2 regions of the Delftia sp. CH05 genome follow, and region 2 is predicted to be linked to the other one. Evidence: predicted binding sites of a transcription regulator. Region 2 holds the regulator's gene; the other holds the start of a gene.

Region 1 (3,193 bases), on a different contig from region 2:
GAGCCGCGCGTGGGGCGCTCCAGAGAGATGACGATGTCGGCCTCGCGCCGCGACAGGTGCAGCAGGCGCGGCAGGGCCAGCAGGTCGATGCTCAGCAGCGGATGGCGCTGCGTCAGCGCGGCCAGCTGCGGGGCCAGCAGCTGGGTGCCGAAGCCCTCCGTGGCGCCCACGCGCACCAGGCCGGACGGGCCCTGGCTGGCGGATTCGGCCGCCAGCGGCATGCGGTCCAGCCCGGCTGCGGCGCGCTGCATGGCGTCTGCCACACCCAGCAGTTGTCGGCCGGCCTCCGTGGGCCGCCATTGGCCCGCCTCGCGCTCGAAGAGCACGGCCCCCAGCTGCTTTTCCAGAGCCTGGATGCGGCGCGACACCGTGGTGTGCTCCACGCCCAGTTGCCGCGCGGCGGCGGCCATGCTGCCGCTGCGCGCCAGCTCGCCAAAGAATCTCAGGTGGTCCCAGTCCATGGGTCGAGGCCGCCTCAGTCGGCTGCGGCGCGGCGCGCGGCCAGCGTGCTGGGCGCACGCGCCAGCTCGTCGTTTTGCCGCACCAGGACGGCCATCATGTCCATGAACAGGCCCCGCTGCTCCTGCGGCAGCGGCTCCAGCATGCGCTGCTGGGCCCGCAGCACCGAGGGCTCGGCAGCGGCCAGCAGCGCGGCGCCTTCTGCGGTGACCGACAGCAGGCGCACGCGCCGGTCGGCCGGGCTGGTGTTGCGCACCATGAGGCCGCGCGCCTCCAGCCGGTCGATGACGCTGCCAATGGTGGAGGTGTCGAAACCGATCATCCGCGCCAGCGTGCGCTGGTCCACGCCGGGCTGGCGCAGCACGGCAGACAGCGCCGCGTACTGCACGGGGGTCACGCCGAATTCCTGGGTCTCTTCCATGAAGACGGCTACCGCGATCTGCTGCAGGCGGCGGATGTGGTAGCCGGGGTAGTTTTCTAGTTCTGCGGGTTGGTAGTCCATGGCCATTGCGCTCTTTTCCGGGTCCCTGCGGGCAAGCGCAGATGTTCGCATGAACCGCGCCCTCCGTTGGCGTTGGCTCGCGGACAGGTGATTCACCCGGACACGCTGTCCACCGCCGTTTTGCCTGCATCCAGGGAAACCCCAGGCTGGCCTGATGCAAATCAACACTACACTCATCGTCAGCATACTGTTTAATTAGTCGCGACGCAGCTGACCCGCAGGCTGGCGACACGCACCACGAAGCACAGGACATCCATGAGCACCAGCATTTCTTCCCGGGCGCTGCCCGTTCTTGTGGCAGGCGGCGGCATTGGCGGCGTGGCGGCCGCGCTGGCCCTGGCGCGCCAGGGATTCGCCGTCAAGGTGCTGGAGCAGGCGCCGCAGCTGGGCGAGATCGGCGCCGGCATACAGCTGGGGCCCAACGCATTCGCGGCCTTCGACGCGCTGGGCATTGGCGAGCTGGCCCGTGGCCGCGCCGTCTATACCGACGAGATGGTGATGCACGACGCGCTCGATGAGCGGCTGGTCGGCCGCATTCCCACGGGCGAGGCGTTTCGCGCCCGCTTCGGCAACCCGTATGCGGTGATCCACCGCGCCGACATCCACACCTCGCTGCTTGAAGGCGCGCGCACCCACGGCCAAATCGAGACGCTGACGGGCACGCGCATCGAAGCCGTGCAGCAGGAGGGTGACACCGTCACCGTGCGCGACCAGCACGGCCAGGTCCATGTGGGCCAGGCCCTGATCGGCGCCGATGGCGTGAAGTCCGTGGTGCGCCAGCAGTACGTGGGCGATGCGGCGCGTGTCTCCGGCCACGTGGTGTACCGCGCCGTGGTGGAGAAGAACGACTTCCCCGAGGACCTGCGCTGGAACGCGGCCAGCATCTGGGTCGGCCCCAACTACCACCTGGTGCACTACCCGCTGCGCGGCGGCGAGCAGTACAACGTGGTCGTCACCTTCCACAGCCGCGAGCAGGAGGAATGGGGCGTGCGCGAAGGCAGCCGCCAAGAGGTGCAAAGCTACTACCGGGATTGCTGCCCGCGCGCACGCCAGCTCATAGACCTGCCCAAAAGCTGGAAGCGCTGGGCCACGGCCGACCGCGAGCCCATTGGCCAGTGGAGCTTCGGCCGCGCCACGCTGCTGGGCGATGCGGCCCACCCTACCCTGCAGTACATCGCCCAGGGCGCCTGCATGGCGCTGGAAGACGCCGTGACGCTGGGCCAGGCGCTCAAGCGCTGCGGCAACGACTGGCCGCAGGCGCTGCGGCTGTACGAGCGCTCGCGCATCGCCCGCACGGCGCGCGTGGTGCTGTCCGCGCGCGAGATGGGCCGCATCTTCCACGCCAGCGGCGTGGAGCGCCTGGTGCGCAACGACCTCTGGAAGGGCCGCACGCCCCAGCGTTTCTACGACGCCATGGAATGGCTGTACGGCTGGAAGGCCGAAACCTGCCTCGCCGAAGACTGAACACAAGGAGACCGCCATGCAAGAACTTGGCCGCCTGGAAGACCTGCCCCAGGACTACCGCGACGAACTCGCGCGCAACAACCTGGTGCCGCTGTGGCCCAGCCTGCGCAACGTGATGCCGCCGCACACGCCGCGCCCGCGCACCCAGCCGATTGCCTGGCCCTACCAGGCCATCCGTCCGCTGCTGATGCAGGCCGGCGAGCTGACGCCCATCGAAAAGGCCGAGCGCCGCGTGCTGGTGCTGGCCAACCCCGGCCATGGGCTGGAGAAGATGCAGGCCAGCTCCTCCATCTACCTGGGCATGCAGCTGCTGCTGCCCGGCGAGTGGGCGCCCTCGCACCGCCACACGCCCAATGCCGTGCGCATGGTGGTGGAAGGCCAGGGCGCCTGGAGCCTGGTCGACGGCGAGAAATGCCCTATGGAGCGCGGCGACCTGATCCTCACGCCCACGGGCCTGTGGCACGAGCATGGCCATGACGGCGACGAGCCCGTGGTCTGGCTCGATGTGCTGGACCTGCCCCTGGCCTACTACCTGGAAGTCACCTACCACGTGGACGGCCCGCGCCAGCCCGCCCTGCCCGGCCGTGGCGACCGGGCATATGCGCGCGGCGGCCTGGCACCCACGCAGGTGTTCGCCCGCAGCGCCAAGGCCTACCCCATGCTGCGCTACCCGTGGAAGGATGCCCGCGCCGCGCTGCTGGAGCTGGCCGCCGACCGCCCCGACCTGGACTGCGTGCAGCTGGCCTACACCAACCCCGAGACCGGGGC
Region 2 (3,193 bases):
TACTCGCGAAAGCCCAGCAGCCAGGCCTGCTCCATGGGCTCGAACAGCACGGCGCCCTGGCACATGATGGCCATGATGACGGCGCGCCGCACCAGATCATCGCGCGACAGTGCCAGGCCGCGCACCACGGGCAGGTGGCCGGCGTCGATGGCGTCGTAGTACTCCTCCAGCGTCTTGGCGTTCTGGCTGTAGCTGGCCCCCACCTTGCCGATGGCCGACACGCCCAGCGCAATCAGGTCGCAGTCGGGCTGGGTGCTGTAGCCCTGGAAGTTGCGATGCAGCCGGCCCTGGCGCTTGGCCACGGCCAGCGCGTCCTCGGGCAAGGCGAAGTGGTCCATGCCGACGTAGACATAGCCGCCGTCCATGAAGGCCGCGATGGAGCGCGAGAGCATGGCCAGCTTGTCGGCGCCCTGGGGCAGGTCCTCGGCCGCGATGCGCCGCTGCGGCTTGAAGCGCTCGGGCAGGTGGGCATAGGCATAGAGCGCGATGCGGTCGGGCCGCAGCGCATTGACCTGGGCCAGCGTGCGCTCGAAGGACTCGGGCGTCTGCTTGGGCAGGCCGTAGATCAGGTCCACGTTGATGGAGGCAAAGCCCAGCTGCCGTGCCGCTGCCACCAGCGCGAACACCTGCTCGGCCGGCTGCACGCGGTGCACGGCGATCTGCACCTGTTCGTCGAAGTCCTGCACGCCGAAGCTCAGGCGGTTGAAGCCCAGTTCCTTGAGCACGGCCAGGCGTTCGACGCTGACGGTGCGCGGATCGACCTCGATGGAGTATTCGCCGCCCGGCTCCAGCTTGAAATGCTCGCGCAGCAGGGCCATCAGCGTGCGCAGTTCATCGTCCGAGAAGAAGGTGGGCGTGCCGCCGCCCAGGTGCAGCTGGCTGACGGCCTGGCCCTTGCCGCAATGGGCCGTGTGCAAGGCCATCTCGCGCGCCAGGTAGTCCAGGTAGACGGCCGCGCGATCGTGGTGGCGCGTCACGATCTTGTTGCAGGCGCAGTAGTAGCACAGCGACTCGCAGAACGGCACATGCACATACAGCGACAAAGGCATGGCCCGCGCTGCGGTACTCGATTTGCGGTGCTCAAGTGCCAGGATATAGTCTTCAGCACCGAAAGCCTCCACGAAACGATCGGCCGTGGGGAACGAGGTGTATCGGGGCCCCGGTACGTCGAAGCGACGCAGCAGCTCTGGGGTGACAGCGGTCATGGGTTTTTTCCTCTAATGTCGTCCACTGTGCCGCAGCCCATTGGCCGCGTCCTTGACTCATATCAAGAGTTGTTCGCGGCAGTGCTGCGACAATTTGATCCAACTCATCGCCATCCACGAGGTCACCGCCGGCGCACTGCTGCGCCGCTGATGTTTACTCCATGAACCTTCAGACCATCAAAGCATCCTGTTCCAATTGCAACCTGCGCGAGCTGTGCATGCCCATGGGCCTGGATGCCGAGCAGATGCAGCGCATCGACGACATCGTGGCCACGCGCCGCAAGGTCAAGCGCGGCGGCCTGCTGTTTCGCAACGGTGAGTCCTTCACCTCGCTGTACGCCATCCGCACGGGCTTCTTCAAGACCTGCGTGGCCACCGAGGACGGGCGCGACCAGGTCACGGGCTTTCAGATGGCCGGCGAGATCATCGGCCTGGATGGCATCGTCAACGACCACCACACCTGCGATGCGGTCGCGCTGGAAGACGCCGAGGTCTGCGTCATGCCCTTCGACAAGCTGGAGGACCTGTCGCGCGAGGTCACGGCCCTGCAAAACCATGTGCACAAGGTCATGAGCCGCGAGATCGTGCGCGAGCATGGCGTGATGCTGCTGCTGGGCAGCATGCGTGCCGAGGAGCGCCTGGCCGCCTTCGTGCTCAACCTGGTGCAGCGCCTGCACGCCCGGGGCTTTTCCAAGTCGGAACTGGTGCTGCGCATGACGCGCGAGGAAATCGGCAGCTACCTTGGCCTGAAGCTGGAGACGGTGAGCCGCACCTTCTCGAAGTTTGCCGAAGAAAACATCATCGAGGTGCGCCAGCGCCATCTGCGCATCCTGGACACGGACGCGCTCAAGCGCATCGTCAACAGCCAGCAGTGCCAGTGAGGCCGCAAGGCCCCGCCCCCCGGCAATGAACAAGGCCCGCTGTCGCGGGCCTTGTTCATTGCCATTGCAGTGCACGCAGGTTCAATCGCGCCCCAGGCCCTGCATGGCCAGATTTGGGTCCGGCTCGGAGACCACGCCGTCGTTGAGATCGTGCGTGGAGCGTCCCAGCATGGTGGTCATGAGGCTGGACAGCATGGTCACGCCCCAGAAGGCGAAGAAGGCCAGCGTGTAGATTCCCTGCCGCGACCAGCCCAGGTCGCCGAGCCAGTGCAGCTCCAGCGGGTCCACGAAGGCGAATACCAGCATCTCCATCACGGCGGCGGCCAGAAAGGCCGGCCAGGCAATCCACATCCAGCGTTGGGCCAACATCAGCGATCTCCTTGAGCTGTCGAGGGGTGGCTTTCATTGTGCGCGCCGCCCGCGCACCGTGCCAAGCCCTGCGCACCCTGCACTGCCTGTAGGAAACCCTTGGCCCTCGCGCATGCTGGAGATGCCATCCACCATGCAAAAAGGCCGCGACTGCGGCCTTGTGCACGGCATTTTCCTGCCTTCAGCGGTCCGTGGGATGGTCCTGCGCGGGCGTGGCCGCGTGGTTGCGGCCGGTGACCGCGGGCGCCAGGCTCTTGGGCACTTCGCGCACGCCATCGGCACGCTCGTTGATGGTGATGCCATTGCGGTAATAGTCAGGATCGATCACGGGATCGGCGCCATTGATCGCAATGACGGCCGTGACCACGCCAGCCACCACGACGGCGGCCGGGCCGGCCACCACGAGCCAGACATGGGCGAACTTCCACCAGGGCTTGCCGGCGTCCGGATGCGAAGGGGCCGTGGCGGGCGCGGAGACTGCGGGACTGGAAGACATGGATAACCTCTTTCTTTCAAACAGCCGGCGCAGCCTGGGCGGTGCCGGCCAGACATATCACCGGGGCACCAGGAAGACGGCCTTTTCGGACGCGCGTCCCGCGCCTGAATGCACGGCATCGATATCGAAGAATACGGTGTGCGAGCCCGGCTCGGCGGAACCGTAGGGAATCTGCAGCCGCGCCGCAATGCCGCGCGTCTCGGCCGGGCCGACCTCGACCTCCTGCTCGGACGCCAGCTCCA

Evidence for each region. The regulator FNR, encoded in region 2, switches genes on or off when oxygen is low (the NO sensors DNR and NnrR bind a similar motif). The targets are predictions, from matches to a motif close to TTGATNNNNATCAA.
Region 1: GRX31_RS24275 (3-hydroxybenzoate 6-monooxygenase) is a predicted target of FNR. The motif match lies at 1,113-1,126, and genes of this name have one in related genera.

Annotation. Positions count from the first base shown of each region.
Region 1 covers NZ_WUMG01000043.1:11,174-14,366, reverse strand. Annotated here, with positions in the region: gene GRX31_RS24285 (LysR family transcriptional regulator) at 1-461, opposite strand, end outside; gene GRX31_RS24280 (MarR family winged helix-turn-helix transcriptional regulator) at 476-1,012, opposite strand; gene GRX31_RS24275 (3-hydroxybenzoate 6-monooxygenase) at 1,217-2,425, shown strand; gene GRX31_RS24270 (cupin domain-containing protein) at 2,442-3,193, shown strand, end outside.
Region 2 covers NZ_WUMG01000045.1:13,200-16,392, forward strand. Annotated here, with positions in the region: gene hemN (oxygen-independent coproporphyrinogen III oxidase) at 1-1,205, opposite strand, end outside; gene fnr (fumarate/nitrate reduction transcriptional regulator Fnr) at 1,367-2,086, shown strand; gene GRX31_RS24795 (hypothetical protein) at 2,168-2,455, opposite strand; gene GRX31_RS24800 (FixH family protein) at 2,637-2,951, opposite strand; gene ccoG (cytochrome c oxidase accessory protein CcoG) at 3,009-3,193, opposite strand, start outside.